Regions from separate parts of the Thioalkalivibrio sp. ALJ12 genome, predicted to be linked through region 4. Evidence: predicted binding sites of a transcription regulator. Region 4 holds the regulator's gene; each other region holds the start of a gene.
The links. The regulator FliA, encoded in region 4, starts transcription of late flagellar genes. The targets are predictions, from matches to a motif close to GCTAAAGTTNNNNNNNNNNCNGCCGATA.
Positions count from the first base shown of each region.

Region 1: a site for FliA is predicted at 1,608-1,635, ahead of F467_RS0101980 (methyl-accepting chemotaxis protein). Genes of this name have one in related genera too.
Region 2: a site for FliA is predicted at 1,534-1,561, ahead of F467_RS13885 (flagellin). Genes of this name have one in related genera too.
Region 3: a site for FliA is predicted at 1,887-1,914, ahead of flgM (flagellar biosynthesis anti-sigma factor FlgM). Genes of this name have one in related genera too.

Region 1 is NZ_KB899538.1:408,396-411,800, forward strand. It holds gene F467_RS0101980 (methyl-accepting chemotaxis protein) at 1-1,514, opposite strand, end outside; gene F467_RS0101985 (ATP-binding cassette domain-containing protein) at 1,682-3,405, opposite strand, start outside.
Region 2 is NZ_KB899539.1:212,936-216,340, forward strand. It holds gene F467_RS0108375 (YIP1 family protein) at 1-10, shown strand, start outside; gene F467_RS0108380 (hypothetical protein) at 198-695, opposite strand; gene F467_RS0108385 (nucleotidyltransferase family protein) at 692-991, opposite strand; gene F467_RS13885 (flagellin) at 1,640-3,016, shown strand; gene F467_RS13510 (flagellar protein FlaG) at 3,092-3,405, shown strand, end outside.
Region 3 is NZ_KB899538.1:1,483,792-1,487,196, reverse strand. It holds gene F467_RS0107075 (chemotaxis protein) at 1-843, opposite strand, end outside; gene flgA (flagellar basal body P-ring formation chaperone FlgA) at 1,087-1,821, shown strand; gene flgM (flagellar biosynthesis anti-sigma factor FlgM) at 1,953-2,267, shown strand; gene F467_RS0107060 (flagella synthesis protein FlgN) at 2,281-2,766, shown strand; gene F467_RS0107055 (flagellar brake protein) at 2,885-3,405, shown strand, end outside.
Region 4 is NZ_KB899539.1:336,030-339,434, reverse strand. It holds gene F467_RS0108930 (protein phosphatase CheZ) at 1-694, opposite strand, end outside; gene cheY (chemotaxis response regulator CheY) at 797-1,177, opposite strand; gene F467_RS0108920 (RNA polymerase sigma factor FliA) at 1,237-1,998, opposite strand; gene F467_RS0108915 (MinD/ParA family protein) at 1,995-2,819, opposite strand; gene flhF (flagellar biosynthesis protein FlhF) at 2,806-3,405, opposite strand, start outside.

The sequences.
Region 1 (3,405 bases), on a different contig from region 4:
AGGATGGTGCCGATCTGCTTCGAGTCTTCACCCAGCTTGGCCACGGTGCCGGCGGCCTGCTCGACCGTGCCCAGCAGGGAGGACATGGACTCGATGTTCTTCTCCATCACGTCGGCGCCGTTGTTCACCGCACCGCTGGCCTCCTGTCCGGCCTGGGAGGTGGCGTCGGTATTACGCGCGATCTCCTCGGCGCTGCTTTGCAGCTCGTTGATCGCCGTGGCGACGCGCTCGGTCTCGTCGCGCTGACGCGAGACCACCTCGCGGGCCTGATAGGCCTCCTGATTCAGGTTCTCGGTCGCACGGTTCAGGGTCTCGGTACCGCTACGGGCGTTGCCAATCGCCTGCGCAATCTTGTCGGTAAAGCGGTTGAACGCACGCCCCAGCTGGGCCGTCTCCATCAGACCGTTTTCGTCCAGACGGCGGCTGAGGTCGCCATCGCCGTCGGCGATCTCTTCCAGCGCCTCGGTCGAGTGAGCCAGCGCACGGCGCACCACCAGGATGATGAAGACCGCGCCGACCACTCCCAGGATCACGCCGATCAGCGCCAGGACGCCCTGCGTCACCTGGGTATTGCGCATGGTCGCGGTCAGCTCGGCGGCGGACACTTCAGCACGGCCGGTGATGCGCTCGGACAACTGCTGCAGTTCATTACGTGCCTCGAAGATCACCGGGCCGACCTCGGTACGGATCAGGAAGGCGTCCTGCAGGGCCTCCTCGCTGCCGTGGATGCGAACGATGTCCTGGATCGCGCTATCCAGCTCGTTCAGGAGCCCTTCGAAGTCCTCGACCGCGATCTGCTGCTCGAAATCGAGCTCGTCGTACTGTTCCAGCAACCGCGCCAGCACGTCGTGTGTCTGGCCAAGGTACAGACGCAGGTTCTGCTCGAAGGAGTCATCACGAAACGCGATGAAACCGCGCAGGTTCGAGGTGATCTGCAGAAGGTTGGTGCGCAGGCTGTAGAAATCGCCGAGACGCTCGAACGAGCGCTGGAAGCGTGCCCGCGCCATCTCCTCGTCGATCATGGTGCTGGTCAACTGGGTCATCTGCATGGTCGCCGGGTTGGCGCGCGAGTTGGCGACACCCTGGGCCGGCATGTTCTGGGCCACGTCCTCGGCCACCTCGATCAGGCGCTCACGGTGCGCGGCGAAGCCGTCAATGTTCGCGCGCACCTGTTCCGCGGAGGCAGTCAGATCATCCGAGCCCTGCACGACCGGATCGTTGACCAGGGCATCCATGGCGACGTCCAGCTCGTCCATCGCATTCAGCCAGGCGTCGCGGTGTTCGTCCTCCTCGCTCATCAGGTAGAAGCCTAGGAAGGCGGCGCTCTCCTGCAACAGCTGCTCCACGTCGTTGACGCGTGCCACCGCCGGATAGTCGGACTGGGTCAGTTCAGCCACGCCCTGTCCACCCACATTCAGGGCACGCAGTGCCAGCAGCGAATTGATGATCAGGATCGCGACGACCAGCCCGAAGCCGGCGATCAGCAGCCCCCGAATGGAGAGTTTGTCCAGCATGGTGTTGACTCCTTCCTCAGCGCCTTCTGCCGGGCGCATGCCATCACGTGCAAACGGATCATTCCGCTGCCTGTAGAGACGATTCATCCCCTGTTACGGCCGCCTTCCCCTGAAGTTGAGCCCTGGCCGTTTTGAGAATCACATCACACCGAATGACGCGGAAAGAGTCAGGGTGATTCCAGCGCCTCCCAGCGCTCGTAAGCCACCGCCAGGTCTCGTTCGACCTGTTCGAGCCGGGCCTGCAACTCGCGCACGCGCTCCCCATCGCGCAATACCTCTGGATCCGACAGGGCCTCGGCCAGCGACTGGTGCTCGTTTTCCAGCGCCTCGATCTGGCCTGGCAGGGCCTCCAGCTCGCGAGCCTCCTTGTAGGAGAGTTTGCGGGCGCGGGGCGGCGGTTCCGCGACCGCGGACGTCGGCTCGGAGCGGGCCTCGGGTGCGGCGGGCGCCTCCTGGGCCCCGGTATCCGCTTCGCGCGTGAGCAGGCGTTGCGTGACGCGTGCGGGCAGGTCCGACCAACCGCCGACGAATTCCTCGGCCGTGCCATCGCCGGGCAGCACCAGCGTGCTGGTCGCAACGTTGTCGAGGAACGCGCGGTCGTGGCTGACCACGATCACCGTGCCGGTGTACTCGATCAGAAGCTGTTCCAGCAGCTCGAGGGTCTCGACATCCAGGTCGTTGGTGGGCTCGTCGAGTACCAGCAAATTGGCCGGGCGCAGAAACAGCTTGGCCAGCAGCAACCGGTTGCGCTCGCCACCGGACAGGGCCGATACGGGCTGGCGCGCGCGTTCCGGCGGGAACAGGAAATCCCCGAGATAGCTCAGCACATGTCGGGTCTCGCCATTCACGGTGACGCGGTCACGGCCCTCGCCGACCGCATCCTGCACGGTGGTCGTCTCGTCGAGACGCGCCCGTGCCTGGTCGAAATAGGCGATCTCGAGCTGGGTGCCCAGCTTGACCGTTCCGGAAAGTGGCTCCACCTGGCCCAGCAGCCCGCGCAGCAGCGTGGTCTTGCCGGCGCCATTGGGGCCGATGATGCCCAGGGCGTCGCCACGCTGGAGCAGCAGGTTCACGTCGCGCACCACCGGCGTGTCGCCGTAGCCGAAGTCCGCATGCTCCGCCTCGATCACCAAACGGCCGGAACGCTGCTCGGGGGACAGCTGCATGCGTACCTGCCCCCCCAGCTCGCGTCGTTCGGCGCGCTTCTTGCGCAGGGCCTGCAGGGCGCGCACCCGCCCCTCGTTGCGGGTACGCCGGGCCTTGATGCCCTGGCGGATCCAGGTCTCCTCCTGCGCCAGCTTGCGATCGAACTCGGCGCGCTGACGCGCCTCGACCTCCAGGCGCTCGGCCTGGCGCGTGCGGAAGGCCTCGATCGAGGGCGGGTGTTCGTACACCTGGCCACGATCCAGCTCCAGGATGCGAGTGGCGACCTGTTCCATGAACTGGCGGTCATGGCTGATGAACACCACCGTGAGCCCGCTCCCGCGCAGGAACTCCTCCAGCCAGCGGATCGCAGCCACATCCAGGTGGTTGGTCGGCTCGTCCAGCAGCAACAGCTGCGGCTCGCGCACCAGCTCGCGCGCCAGCCAGACGCGGCGCTTGAGCCCGCCGGAGAGCGCAGCGAATCCGGCCTCGGGGTTGAGCTCCAGGCGCGAAAGCGTCGTTTCGACCCGGTTTTGCAGGCTCCAGCCGTCGATCGCCTCCAGCCGGGCCTGGACTGGGCCCATCTTCTCCAGGGCCTCGGCGTCACCACTGGCGGCGGCCTGGCTCAGGTGATGGAAACGCTCCAGCAGTTGCCCGGCCTCGCCCAGCCCCTCGGCGACCACATCGAACACCGTGCCCTCGACCCCGGGCGGCAGCTCCTGGGTCAGGTATGCGGTCGCCAGGCCGT
Region 2 (3,405 bases), 120 kb from region 4:
GCTGATCTGAGACCCCTCGTTCGCGGGATAACACTCGTAGGAGCCCAGCCCTCTGGGCGATGGGGGGTTGGCCAGCCCCAATCGGCGAGAGGGCTCGCCTCCTACAGTAGCGGGATCACACCTGGGGGAGATGCTGATCTAATCGCCCGATGGGCAGGGGCTTGTGACGCCTCAAGGAAACATTGATCAGTGTTTCCTTAATGGCTGGCGGGCCCGATCCTCAGGTGCTCCTGCGCGTAGGTGCGCAGGGTCTGGTAGTCGGTGTGCATCTGGTCGGTGAAGTGGCAGGCGCGCTGCAGGGCCGGGGCCAGGTCGGCCGGCTTTTCCATGTATTCGTGGACCAGGCGGTTGCGCAACTGGCGCATCTGCAGCCATGCGTCGGCGTTCTGGATGAGGCCGAGCTTTTCCAGGCGGGATAGGTTGTCGATAGCCGGACCCGCGTTCTCCCCGGCGCTGGCGAGAAATGCAGGAATGAACTTGTCCATGATGGTGTCCTGCATACGGCCGAACTTTGCGCCAAAGGATTCGAGCCGGTCCACCCCGGTGTCGGTGGCGAGCAGCGCCTGAACGCGGTCGGGATCGACGGTGCAATCGCCTTCAAGCAAGCGTTCTCTCACCGCCAGCAGGTGCTTGTCCTCGCGATCCACCAAATCAATCAGCCGCGCGAGCCGCTGCGGTGGCGTCGCGACGGTCACAGGGCGACACCCGTGCGGTCGGCATGCGCATCGATGGGGCGGTGCGGCGTCCCTCGCGGATGCACCACGATGTCCACACGGCGTTCGCCCAAGCGGCGTTGCAATGCCGCAGACAGCCGAAGTTCCCGGTCCAGCAGGTCATTCGGGGTGCCGTCTGCCTCGATGTAGAGGTCGATGTCGCCACCGCGCGCGGTATCATCCACGCGCGAGCCGAACAGCTTCACGTGTGCATCCGGCCCGAATGCACGGGCCACTTCCTCGCGGATAATCGTCTGTTGTTCGTCGCTCAGGCGCATCGCTCAAGTATATCAAGGCCCTGGGCACATACCCGAACCGTCTCGCCTTCAACCACCACCGTCATCCCGCGCACCCACCACACCCCTGTCATTGCGAGGAGCGCAGCGACGAAGCAATCGGTCGGGAGCAGCAAGGTGCTGGAATCAAGCGGCTTGCCACATGCAGCCGATTGCCACGTCGCTGCGCTCCTCGCAATGACGGGGTGAAATCGCCACCCTTGAGGGGCCGGGGCGCGGCGCCCGTTTCCGTACCATCCTGCCACCCGAGTCATCTCGGAAGCCGCGCAGCCACCACTCCCACAGCACAGTCATTCCGGAAACCGCGCAGCGGTTATCCGGGATCTCTGCAGTGCGGGCTGCCCGGCGGTTGCGGGATGGTCCGGCGTGTGGAGATCCCGGCCGCAGCGCTGCGGCCGGGATGACGGGGGGTGTCTGGTGCGGATGATGGTGTGGCTGTGGCGCGTGGTGTGGCGCGTTGGAGGGCGCATGTGCCGCAGGCGGCAACGATTTGCCGCCCGCGGCGAAAAAAATTTGGTGGATGGGCTAAAGGTTCTGTGGGGGAGGTCGTTAAGGGTCCTGAGAGCGGGGATTGGCCCGTTCACCAGAACCGCCCGAGGCGGTGACGAACGACTCTACAGGAGAGCGATCATGTCCCAAGTAATTAACACCAACGTTCTTTCCCTGAACGCGCAGCGCAATCTGGGCAACTCCCAGGGCGCGCTGGCTCAGAGCCTGGAGCGTCTGTCCTCGGGCCTGCGTATCAACAGCGCCAAGGACGACGCGGCCGGCCTGGCCATTTCCGAGCGTTTCACCTCCCAGATCCGCGGCCTGAATCAGGCCGCGCGCAACGCGAATGACGGGATTTCCTTTGCCCAGTCTGCAGAAGGTGCGCTGGGTACGATTGGGGATGCAATGCAGCGAATTCGCGAGCTTGCTGTGCAGGCCGCTAACGACACCAACTCCTCTTCCGATCGTCAGGCACTGAATAATGAAGTTCAGCAACTGGTAGAGGAAATCAACCGGGTTGCGAACTCCACTGAGTTCAACGGCGAAAACATCCTTAATGGAGAACTGGAGGATTTGGTATTCCAAGTGGGTGCCAACCAGAACCAGACCATTTCCGTTGACGGTGTGGATGCACGTGGTTCCCAGTTGGGCACCGCCAGCCTTGGCGGGGACAGCTTGCTTCTCTCTGAGCTTCCAGAGGACGACGGTGATTTGAACTTGACGGACATCGAGATCAATGACCGCACGATCAGCCTTGGCTCAGCAGAAGACCTTGACGACGTCGTTGCTGCAATCAATGCCGCGACGGATGATACCGGCGTGACTGCGGCTCGGGCCGATGAAGTAGTTCACACGATCGAGACACTTAATACCGATGGCGGCGGCACTGTAACGATCAATGGTGCTGAGATCACGATCGCTGATGGCGCCTCTGACCAGGAAGTGCTTGACGCCATCAATGCCGAAAGTGCTCAAACCAACGTTACGGCTTCGTTTGATAGTGATGGTGATCTTGTCCTCACCGGAACTGGTGATGATATCGAAATCAGTGCTACGGATGCTGGCGATTTCGACTTCGGTGGTTTGGATAGCGACGGTGAAACCTACCTTCGTGCGATCGAATTGATGGCTTCGCCGGCCGACGGTATTGATGTTAGCGGGACCGATGCAGCAGATTTGGGTCTCGATGGTGATGTGGATGTGAACACCTTGGATGGTGTCAGCGTCGAGACCCGAGAAGATGCAACCGAAACCATCGGTACGATCGATGCTGCTCTTCAGCAGATTAGCGGGCTGCGTTCCGAACTGGGTGCGGTGCAAATCCGATTCGAGAACACCATCGCCAACCTGGAGATCTCCTCGGAGAATCTGTCGGCCGCCCGTTCGCGCATCATGGATGCCGACTTTGCATCCGAGACCGCAGAGCTGACCCGTGCCCAGGTGCTGCAGCAGGCGGGTACCTCGGTGCTGTCGCAGGCGAACGCCGTTCCGCAGAACGTGCTGGCTCTGCTCCAGTAAGCTCGATCACTCGAGCTTCCGAGTTGAGGCTGGATGGCGGTAACGCCATCCAGCCCTTCTGACGAGGACAGTGTCATGAGTGATGGTATTGGAAGTATCAGCTCGCCACTGGTGGCTGTGAATGTCCGGGGTGCCCAGGGTGGAGAACGTATGGCCACCGGTCTGGGGCAAATAGCCAAGGAAGGTAGCTCGGCGGTGTCGGCCAGCAGTGGGTCTAGTGCTTCGCGGGTGGCCGAGCAGGCCATAGCGGAGCGGACCAAGCCGGCTGAACCGGTCGAGGCCTCGGACATGGATCGTGTCGTGGAATCGATCAATGCCTATCTGCAGTCGACTAAGCGGGCGCTGGAGTTCAGCGTGGATGATGTTAGTGGCCGGACCGTGATCACCGT
Region 3 (3,405 bases), on a different contig from region 4:
GACCATATCCGTATTGAACTCCCCACTCAGTGACGAGTGCAGCAGAACCCGGAGGCCTTTCAGGCGATCGTTCGCACGAATTCGAGCGGTGAGGGTATAGCCGTCCATGCGCGGCATCTCGATATCCGAAATCACCAGCTCCACCACCTCGTCCACGGTGCCGGCCTCGGCCTGCTCCTCCAGGAAATCCAGCGCCTCGCGACCATCCTTGAAGACCACGTACTCCCAGCCCAGGCCCTTGATCGCACCCTCGATCTGCTTGCGCGCGACCACGGAGTCATCAACGATCACAATCTTGCGCTGTCCATGCTTGGCGCGTTCTTCCTCGGCCTCCGCGCGCACCGCGTCAGATACCGTGGATGGCAACGGGTTGACGATCGACAGTACCCGTTCGACGTCAATGATCTCGACCAGCTTGTTGTCGATCTCGGTGACCGCCACCAGAAACGACTCGCGCCCGGTCCCACGAGGCGGGGACTTCACGTCTTCCCAGTTAACGTTGACGATCCGGTCGACCGCGGACACCCAGAACCCCTGTACCGACCGGTTGAACTCGGTCACCACCACCTTGTGGTCGCCCGTTTCGCCCACGGCGGTACGCAGCCCCATCGCGCGCGCCAGATCGATGATGGGGACGGTTCCGCCGCGCAGGGTAGCCACACCACGCACCACACTCAGCGATCCGGGAATCTGCCGCAGCGGCGGCGACGGGATCACCTCGCGCACCTTGAATACGTTGATACCGAAAGTCTGCGAGCTCCCCAAATGAAACAGGAGCAGCTCCATACGGTTCTGCCCCACCAGCTGGGTGCGCTGATTCACATCGTCAATGAATTGACTCATTGTCCTGCTCTCCCCCTCGCCCAGCGGCCAGCCACCTCGACTCGCCGGCCCCAGTGTGCACCCCGCAGACCGACGCTGTCATGCCACAACCCGCCGTCGCATGCCGATTGCACGCGTTCTAGACCCGATAACGGCCGGCCGCTGTGACTCTTGAGGGTACGCTCCTGATTGCCTGGCATGTTTTCTGCTTGCACGTCTCTGCAAACCTCTCGAGTCCTGACAAGCCGACGCGCATCCAGACCAATGAACCAGTCAGCACGCAAACCTTCCATTCGCTCCTGGTGGCTTTCGGCCGCCATGGGCGTCGTTCTGGCCCTGGTCTCCATTGCGGCACAGGCCGAGATCGAGGCAGTGGAAAACATCCGCCTGGCGGCGGAGCGCTTCATCCAGGAGGAGTTGAACCTCACACCAGGCGACGAAGCGGTAGAGATTCAGATCGGCCGGCTGGACAACCGCCTGCGCCTGGCCCGATGCAGCGAGGCACTGGAGACCCGGTTCCCGCCCGGCGGGCGACGCGATGGCAATACGGCGGTACAGGTTCAGTGCGAGACCCCCGTCAGCTGGTCGATCTATGTGCCAGTCACGGTCGAGCGCTACGCCGAGGTGCTGGTCGCCAGCCGCAGCCTGCGACGCCAGCACACGATCCTCCCCGGCGATCTGCGCACCAAGCGAATTCAGACCTCTCGCCATGCGGGGAGCTATTTCGAGAACAAGGGCGAACTGGTGGGGCTGCAGACCCGGCGCAACATCCGGCCCGGTCAGATCCTGGGCCAGCAGCACGTCACCCAGCGCGAGGTGGTCAGCCGCGGCCAGCGCGTCACCATCCTGGCCGAGAACGGCTCGGTGGTGATCCGCATGCAGGGCGAGGCGCTGGAGAATGGCATCCTGGGCGATCGCATCCGCGTGAAGAACACCTCGTCCGGACGCGTCGTGGAAGGCGAGGTGCTCGAGTCCGGACATGTACGCGTTGCCCTGTAGAATGGCGGTGTGTCTCGTCACCATCCACAAACTGTGAAGCGAATCGAAAATTCACAGCTCAAGGGGCTACAGTTTCAGCCGGTGCTGCCGCTAACCCCTGCAGTAGAATTGCAAAAACAGGAAACCGAATAATGGATATCAAAGGCCCGAACTCCCCCGGCCTGCGCCCGGATGGCAACAGCTCGAGCGTGAAGGGCCGCGATGAGACCTCTCGCCCCGACGCAGGCGCCCAGGGCAATGCATCCTCACCCGTACGTCAGGATGACTCTGTCACCCTGACCGGCGCGGCGCAGGCAATGAACGCCGCCTCCGGGGCCGCCAGCAACGCCCCGTTCGACGAGGCGCGAGTCGCCGAGCTGCGCGAGGCCATCTCCAACGGTCAGTACCCGGTAGACAACGAACAGCTAGCCGATCGCATGATCGAGCTGGAAAGCCTGTTGCGCTAACAGAGACCCGACGATGTCGCCCGAACAACGCCACGCCTTCCTCCGCTCGCTGGAGGCCTCGATTCGGCTGAGCCACCAGATGGAGGACATCCTGCTGCAGGAGACCCGGGCGGTGGAATCACGGGCCGCCGAGACCCTGCGCGAAGTCGTGGCCCAGAAGCAGACGCTACTGCAGGAACTCGAAACCGAAAGCCGGCGACAGCGCGAGACGATCGAGGCCGCCGGCGAAACGTATACGCCCGAGGGACTTGCACGGCTGTTCGGTCGGCTCGAGGGAGGCGCCGAGCTGGACGACCACTGGCAGGCGCTACGCCGCTCGGTGGAGCGCTGCAATACCCTCAACCAGGGGAATGCCCGACTGATCGATCGCGACCGTCGTCGCGTGGAGATGTCCATCCAGATCCTGCGCGGCGAGGAACCCGGCCCGGCTCCCACCTACGACCCCTACGGCCGCACCCAGTCCGGCAGCCGTACCGGTCGGCGCATCACCCGCGCATGACCCGCGCGCGCTCTGCGCGACACCTCTCCGCCCTTCTCCGCCTCACACCCGGGGCTGGCATTCCGGACCGCTCGGCAGTACCGTGCGGCTTGGCCCAATAATTACAACAACGCCACGCATGGAAGAGACCGACTACACCGTCGACAAGCCGGAGCGGATTGCCGGCATCCTCAAGGATCTGGATCACAAGCTCACCCTCGTCAACGTCCGCCTCGACGACGATGGCCCGCTGTACAACTCCGCGCTGGTTCGCCTTGATTCCGGTGCACGCGAGCTCTTCCTCGACGAACTCACGCCCATCGAAGCGAATCGCCACGCCCAGGAAGGCACTGGCATGCGGGTATTCGCCAGCCTGCGCGGGGTGGCCGTACGCTTCTCCACCGCCGTCTCGCGCATCGAACGCGAGGACGCCGGGGCCCTTTACGTCTGCCCCTATCCCGAGACCCTGGAATATCTCCAGCGACGCGAGACCTTTCGCGTCCATATCCCGATCAGCGAGCGCCCGCGCGTCGAATTGCAGTACCGCGAATGGGAAGAGCCCGGTATCGGGGACCTGGCCGATCTTTCGGCCCAGGGGATGTGCGTGGAGGTACCACAAGACTGGGTCGAAACAATCGAGATCGGGACCCCGATGCGTTT
Region 4 (3,405 bases):
CTGCTGGCCCGTGTCCACGCCGATCGCCCTCACGCCGCTCGGCATCGTCATCCAGCGTCTTCTCCGCAGCCTCGACCGTCTCCATACGCCCGCTGGACAGCCGAATCAGCGTGACCAGGTTCTCCTCCAGGTCGGTCACGAGCTGAATCACGCGCCGGATCACCTGCCCGGTAATATCCTGGTAGCTCTGCGCCATCAGAACCTCCGACAGCAGGCGGCGCAGCTCTTCGGTATCGTCGTTGGCCTGAGCAAAAAACTCGTCCAGCTCACGAGCGAACTCCCGGAACTCGTCGACCGAGAGTTGCCGATTGCGAAAACGGGTCCACTTCGCCGTCAGTTGGCCGGCCTGCTGGCTGAACGATTCGGCAATGGGGAGACTCGTCTCGATCGCGGTCAGGGTCTCGTGCGCGGCCTTCTCGGTCATCGTGACCACATAATTGAGACGCTCGCGGGCATCCGGGATCTCGGCCTGGGTCAACTCGACCAGCCGCGAATCCCCCCGGAAGCTTTGCAAGGCCTCGTGCAGGTCGCGCGTAAGTTTTCCGAGCTCGTCGAAGAGTTCGCGGTCGTAGGGGCGCGCCAGATCCTGGATCAACGCGCGCGCGGCCACCTCATCCCCCGCCTCCAGAACCTGCACGAGCTCCCGCGCGCGAGCGATTTGCTGCTCACTGATCGATTGTTCTTGGTCTGTCATCCAAAGCCCCTTGCTCGCTCCCCATCCCGAACGTGATGACCGGGATCGATCCCCCGGCCATCCATTTGTCTGGACCAGGAGACTTCGACACCGAATCCCAAACTAGCCTTGGGATTCAATGCGTTCGAATATTTTGTCGATCTTTTCCTTGAGGGTTTCCGCAGTAAAGGGCTTCACCACGTAGCCGTTCACGCCCGCCTCGGCCGCCTCGACGATCTGATCCCGCTTGGCCTCCGCCGTCACCATCAGCACCGGCATCGTCTTCAGCTTCTCGTCGGCACGCACCGCCCGCAGCAGGTCGATGCCCGGCATATTGGGCATGTTCCAGTCGGTAATCAGAAAATCGAAGTCGCCGTTCTGGAGCATCGGCAATGCCGTGCTGCCGTCATCGGCCTCTTGGGTGTTGTTGAAGCCAAGATCACGCAACAGGTTCTTGATGATCCGTCGCATCGTGGAGAAGTCGTCCACGATGAGAATTTTCATTCCCTTGTCCACAGGTCACTCCGGGATAAATGATTCATATGAGTACTAGAGCTTGGCCTTCAGAATAACTGCAAAGCCTCGCCGTCTTCGAGCCAGGAGCCCAGGCGCGCGCGCAGTCGGATAACGGCCTGACTGCGGATCTGGCTGACGCGCGACTCGGTCACCCCGAGTACCGCGCCAATCTCGCGCAGGTTGAGCTCCTCGATGTAATAAAGCGACAACACCAGACGTTCGCGTTCGGGCAAATCGCCCAGCGCGGCGGCCAGCTCCTCGCGAAACTCCCCGGCCTCGATCGTGCGCGAGGGCGAGGCCTCCTGCCCCTCGATCACCCGGTCCGCATCACCATCGGTGCCGCCCAGATCATCCAGCGCGAACAGATGGGCGCCGGCATGGTCCTGCAGCATCGAGTAGTACTCGTCGATCGGGACCTCGAGTTCCTCGGCCACCTCGACCCCGCGCGCCGCACGCCCCTCCCTGGCCTCGACCGTCTGGATCGCCTCGGCGATCTTGCGGCTGTTGCGGTGCACCGATCTCGGGGTCCAGTCACTGCGGCGTAACTCGTCGATCATCGCGCCACGGATGCGAATCCCGGCGTAGGTCGCAAACGTCGCGCCCTGCCCGCCCTCGAATTGCCGCGCGGCCTCCAGCAGGCCAATCATGCCGGCCTGGATCAGGTCATCGACCTGGACCGAGGAAGGGAGGCGAGCCATCAGATGGTGCGCGATGCGGTGCACCAGCTCGATATGTTCCGCGACGCGCTGCTCGTGGCCGGCTGCGGCCACGTTCTCGTATCCGTGGAGGCGATTACGCGTCGCCATCATGCGCTCTGCAGCATCCGTTCGACGAAAAACCCGACACCACCATCGGCACCACGGGCCACCGGCCAGCGGTCGACCGCACGGGCGAGTTCGGTAAAGGCCTTGGCCGCCGGGCTGCCCGGATATTGCTGCACGACCGGTGCCCGTTTCTGGATGGCCTTGCGCAGATGCTCGTCCATCGGGATGTAACCGGCGAGATCCAGGATGACTTCCGGCAGGTAGTTGTCGCAAACCGTGGTGAGTTTCTGCAACAAGCGCTCGGCGCCCGCGCGGTCCTGGACCATATTCGTGACCAGCCGGAAACGCCGCATGCCATGATCTCGATGCAGCACCTTGATCAAGGCATAGGCATCGGTGATGGACGCCGGCTCGTCGCAGACGACGACCAGGGTCTCCTGGACCGCTCGACAGAAGGTCGTGACGGATTCCTGCAGGCCCGCTGCCGTATCCACCACCAGCACATCCAGCGGCTTGGAATAGGCGCTGAATGCCTGGATCAAACCGTTGTGCTCGAGCTGCGTGAGATTCGCCATCGCCGCGATCCCCGAGGCCGACGGGATGACCTTGATCCCCTCCGGGCCCTCGATCAGCACATCCTGGAGGTCGTCCACCTGTCCGGTCACCAGGTCATGCAGGGTGCGCTCGGGTCGCAGTCCGAGCAGCACATCGGCATTGGCCAGCCCCAAGTCGGCATCAAACAGCATGACCTCGCGGCCCAGCCGCGCGAGCGCCACGGACAGGTTGACCGACACATTGGTCTTGCCGACGCCGCCCTTGCCGGAGGCAACCGCAATGACCTTCAACGGCTGATTAGTGCGTGGCATAGCGTCCTTTCCCCACCGGATGGATCATCTCCAGAACGCCCGCATCCTGAGTACGGCGCGGCGACGGCGCATTGCGGCCGGCATTCGAGAACTCCGCCAGGCTTGCATCGGTCCATCGTTCATCGCGGGAGGATCGACGCGCGGGGCCGCGCTCTTCGCCGAGCGCCCGCCGGGTCAGATCGCCCGTCTCGACCCGGTGGAAGTCTTCGGCAATCCGCTGTCCATCGCTGACAAACGTGAGCCCAAGGTGTTGATCGAGCAATACCGACAACGTCTCCCCCAACTGTTCGGCTTCGTCGAGTTTGGTCAGCACCAGCGCCGATGGCTCCGTCTTCCGGAACGCATCCAGCACCCTTCGCAGCGCCGCCGCCTGAGTGGTCGCGGAGACGACCAGCCAGCTCTCGCGCCGGACACGGTCCGGCCAGCCGGCAAACAGCGACTCGTCGCCCACCGCGGAAGGTGCCTGCCCGGCGGTGTCGACCAGAATCAGATGCCCATCCTCTGCCCGCGCGGTCATGTCGCGCAACTCGCGCGGGCTCTGCAGCACCCGCAATGACACGCCCGCCATCTGCGCGAACGCCTGCAG